2 regions of the Paenibacillus sp. BAC0078 genome follow, and region 2 is predicted to be linked to the other one. Evidence: a T-box and tRNA genes for the amino acid it is inferred to sense, from the RefSeq annotation. Region 2 holds a T-box; the other holds one or more tRNA genes.
What was found. The T-box of region 2 lies ahead of ACX1DY_RS25260 (arginine--tRNA ligase). A T-box ahead of a tRNA ligase gene usually reads a tRNA of that ligase, here a tRNA-Arg.
Positions count from the first base shown of each region.

Region 1: it encodes a tRNA-Arg, which carries the amino acid that the T-box ahead of ACX1DY_RS25260 (arginine--tRNA ligase) is inferred to sense. The anticodon was not compared.

Region 1 covers NZ_JBTLRW010000020.1:38,406-40,604, reverse strand. Annotated here, with positions in the region: gene ACX1DY_RS26135 (sugar-binding transcriptional regulator) at 1-804, opposite strand, end outside; tRNA gene ACX1DY_RS26130 (tRNA-Arg) at 1,074-1,148, shown strand; gene clpP (ATP-dependent Clp endopeptidase proteolytic subunit ClpP) at 1,309-1,905, shown strand; gene ACX1DY_RS26120 (GDSL-type esterase/lipase family protein) at 1,996-2,199, opposite strand, start outside.
Region 2 covers NZ_JBTLRW010000018.1:119,646-121,844, reverse strand. Annotated here, with positions in the region: gene ACX1DY_RS25260 (arginine--tRNA ligase) at 1-960, opposite strand, end outside; T-box leader at 1,195-1,413, opposite strand; gene ACX1DY_RS25255 (hypothetical protein) at 1,663-1,968, opposite strand; gene ACX1DY_RS25250 (DEAD/DEAH box helicase) at 2,107-2,199, opposite strand, start outside.

The DNA of each region.
Region 1 (2,199 bases), on a different contig from region 2:
CGCTCCTTCGCCCTGGATCTCCGAGACGGTAGCCTCATCCAGCTTGCGGCGGCGGGTCATTTCAATGGCATCGCCAATCCCATGCACAATAATACGCGATCTGCGGATGATTTGCACGATCTCTCCAATATTTGCGTCAAGCGCCAGTGACTGATATGCATCTTCACTAAGCAGATCGGGCACATGCAGCAGGCGGTAATTGGCGCCAATCCGCTTGGCCATCGTTGAGGCGATGGTGTTAGCCTGAATCTCCATGCTCTCTCCCAAGCCTCCGCGCGCCGGCACAAACCAAGCGTTCTTATAGGAAAGGGATAATGGGGGTGGCAGCTGATCCGCCATCTCGGCCAGCGTTGAACCGCCGGTGACGGCAATGGTATCATCGGAACGCAGCACACCGAGCAATGCCTTGGCTCCTGCGCGCCCCAGCTCACGCTTCGTGAACGGTGACGTTTCGCAATCGCCAGGTACAACAATCACTTTGTTCAGACCATACGTTGTACGAATTTTCTCTTCCAGATCATCCAGGCCAAACAGGCTCTTGGCGATCGGCTCCAGCAAGTCAAGCAGTCTGCGTCCGGCATCGCTTATGCGCATACCTACGCTCTCGATCTCAATGAGCCCTTGCGATTTCAGAAGATCCGTCTCGGCGCGGAGCACCCGCTCGGTCATATCAAGCGAAGCCGCAAGTGTTCTACGCCCAATAATATCGGACAGCATGATCTGATGTAGAATCGTGTAACGTCTCTTAAGGGTATCCATGAGATCAGGCAAAAGCTGCTTTTGGATTTCTAATAAATTACGCATGCCTTCACTCCTGCAACTTCGTCTTCCTCTTATTCCCTTGTTCATGGTCTCAAAACGTCCCGGGTTAACTTTTTAAGTCCCACCCATATTCTACCCAAAACTCACGCGGAGTGCAAGTCTTCGCAGAGTATAATTCTCAACCTCTTTTCATCTTATACATCTCACACCCTATGGAAGGTCATTGGCAACCCGGGCCTGATGAAGAAGTTTTGACGCGCTGTGATTTTCCGTTGCATTTATAGAATAAATATATTATAATAATTTCTGTTGCGCCCGTGGTCCAATGGATATGACGTAGGCCTCCGAAGCCTGAGATCCAAGTTCGATTCTTGGCGGGCGCGCCATCCATATAGTAATTAACCAAAGAGCCGCTTGCTGGCTCTTTTTTTATAAACTAAGTTTGACTTTCTTTGACTTTTTGTTTGAATTTGTTTATCATGTGGTTAATACGGTAACAGTAAAAAATGAACACATTCGAAGAACCAATTCAAGGAGGTTTTCCACGTGAGTTATATTCCTATGGTAGTAGAACAGAGCAACCGCGGTGAGCGCGCTTATGACATCTATTCCCGCCTGCTGAAGGACCGCATCATTTTCCTCGGAACGGAGGTTAATGACGTGGTAGCCAACTCCATCATCGCACAAATGCTGTTCCTGGCTGCCGAAGACCCGGAAAAGGATATTCACCTGTATGTGAACAGCCCTGGCGGTTCTATTACAGCCGGAATGGCTATATTTGATACAATGCAATACATCAAGCCGGATGTTTCCACCATCTGTGTGGGCATGGCCGCTTCCATGGGAGCGTTCCTGCTGAACGCCGGTGCCAAAGGCAAACGCTTTGCGCTGCCAAACAGCGAAATTATGATTCACCAGCCGCTGGGCGGCGCTCAAGGTCAGGCGACGGACATCGAAATCCGTGCCCGCCGCATCCTTAAGATGCGCGACAAGCTGAACCGCATTCTGGCTGACCGTACCGGTCAACCGCTGGAGAAGATCGAGAAGGATACAGACCGCGACTACTTCATGAGCGCCACCGAAGCGGCTGAATACGGTCTTGTTGATAAAGTTATCGAGAAGACGCTTCCTGCAGGCGTGTAATCCGGATCAGACACACAATAAAAAAGAGGAGGCTTCAGACCCTGACGGGTTCGAAGCCTCCTCTTTTTGGCATAACAGCAACAGATTTGATTACCTAAGCCTTCCATAGCCCAGAGCATCCAGCTTCCCGGCGATAACGCGGTAGCCTCTTCCGTTAGGATGCAGATGATCTAGTGACAGCAGGCTCCGCTCGTTGCCGGCAAACTCATAATAAATAGAAGCAAAGCCGCATACACTGCTGCTGTATCCCGCAGCATAGCGGTTGAACTGCCGCACCCAGTCCGTAGCCTCCAT
Region 2 (2,199 bases):
AATCCCGTTCGAACGCACCAGCACCTTATCCTTCTGATGCTCCTCCGAATCCATCTCCGCTCCTTCTGCGGCCGATTGCTTCAGAATCCAGCAGCCTGCGAGCTTGCCCTCGGTCTCCTGAACAAAGACGTGTGTCTGCTCCAGCAGCGCAAAAGCGGAAGCCCAGAAGCCTTCTTTCAGAATATTGCTCTCCCAGACCAGCAGGTCATAGCCGATGCCGAAGCTTCTCATTTCCTCTACATGCTCTCTCACAATCCGTTCAGCGACAAGGCTGCCCAGCCAGGCTGTATTGCCGTGGCCTTCCTCCAGCGCGTGGAGAATCTCGGTGCGTTTGTGGACCGTCTCCGGCTGCTGCACATATTCCTTGTTGATAGCGGCGTATATATCCCAGCAGTAATCCCCGAACCGGACATGCTCTCCCGAGAGCGGCACATGAAGCAGACCCACCACCGTATCCGCCAGTTGATTGCCCAGATCGTCCACATAGTTATGAACTTCCACGTTATATCCTGATTTACGCAAAATCCTGACCAGAGCATCCCCGATACAGGAGTTTCTCAGATGTCCGATATGCATGGCTTTATTTGGGTTCACGCTAGTATGCTCGATTATGACCTTGTCCCCGCCGGCCGCTGGAAGCTCAAAGGAATGGCCCGCCCAGGCCTGCCAGTTGATGTACATATTAATGAACCCCGGAGGGGCAATCTCGATCCGCTTCAGCATTCCTCCAGCTGCATCCATTTGCTGAAGCTCGTGTGTGATCAGCTCTGCGATAGCCATAGGCGCTTTGCGCAGGGTTTTGGCCAATTGCATGGCAATGTTGCTTGAATAATCACCGAAATCGGCATTGGCGGGCTGCTCCAGCGAGATAGTTACTTGGGTTGCACCGGCAGCGCCAAGGCTGCTGAATACGTTATGCACACTTTGTTCCAAATGATTTTTAATGAGTTGACTTAACAAAGAATCCCCCTCCTTCAAGATTGCCGACTATATAAGTTGAACTTTTTAGATTTTCATATTAGGGTTTAGTCGTAACTGCGGGGAATGTTTGGACTTCCGGCCGCTAACGCTCCGTAAGTATCCAAACTTCCCCTCCGCACTCCTACCTTTTTTATGATTTTTTTAAGTTCAGCTTATATAGCCTAGCCGAAAATAATACACCGGTCCTGCAAACACAAAAAAGCCCACGTCTCCAAAAGAGACGAGGGCATAAGCGCTCGCGGTACCACTCTCGTTGCCGAACACAGCGGTTCAGCCACCTCACAGGTTAACGGCCTTCAGCCGGGGCTTCCTACTGCAAGTTCAGAAGTCCATCTCCCGGGTGCGCTTCATGATAAGGTCTGTACCGGTTTCCACTCTCCCGGCTCGCTGGGACTAGATCAAGATCACTACTTTCCCGTTCATTGATTGTAAAATGATTTTTTATTAGTATAGCGAATTATTGGAAGAAAGCAATAGCGATGTTGTTGATGAAGTCAACTATGCACAAAAACCGGGGAGCATGGATCAATCCCCAGTTGGTGCAGTGGAAAGATTTTTAATCTCTGTCGAGCCAAAAATAAGCAGGGCAATCACTACCACAAGCATAATTCCTCCGGTAAATTCCTCTCCGTCAAAGCTGTCCATACGAAAAATGCCCTCCCTTTTATGGATTCCTCAGCTTTAAGATTTGTCAGCCTTTTTCTTCAAGGCGCTCATAATCTCATTCAAGGTCAGACTGCTGTTATCGTCGAGAAAGCTGACCAGCTTATCAACATTGTTGTTGCTTAAATCGTTTAATGTTGTATATTTTCCCGTCAGGCCGATGACAAGAGTGGCGTTTGTGAACATCTGGACGGAGTCTACCCGCAGCTTGCCGGACAAGAGGAGCGCAGCTACCGTGAACTCCAGTCCCTTCGGGACTTGCGTTTTTGAGTTTGCCGGTTGTTTCTTTACGCCGTTTTTCTTTCCTTTGCCAGGAGGGGGCATGGAACTCCCTTCTTCCGTAAAAACAATCTGTATAGGAAAGCAACAACAGTAGGGTGATCTCTCCTTCGTTCATCTTATGCACATTTGGTAGAAATGCTACACAGAGAATAGCCCCTTCCATTTCCAACAGGCAAAGAATTAGAGCATCAGAATCTCCCGGATATCCTGCTCCGTTAAGGTAGTCAAGGCACCCTGATCTGACCCGATGACTTCATCAATCAGGTTCTTTTT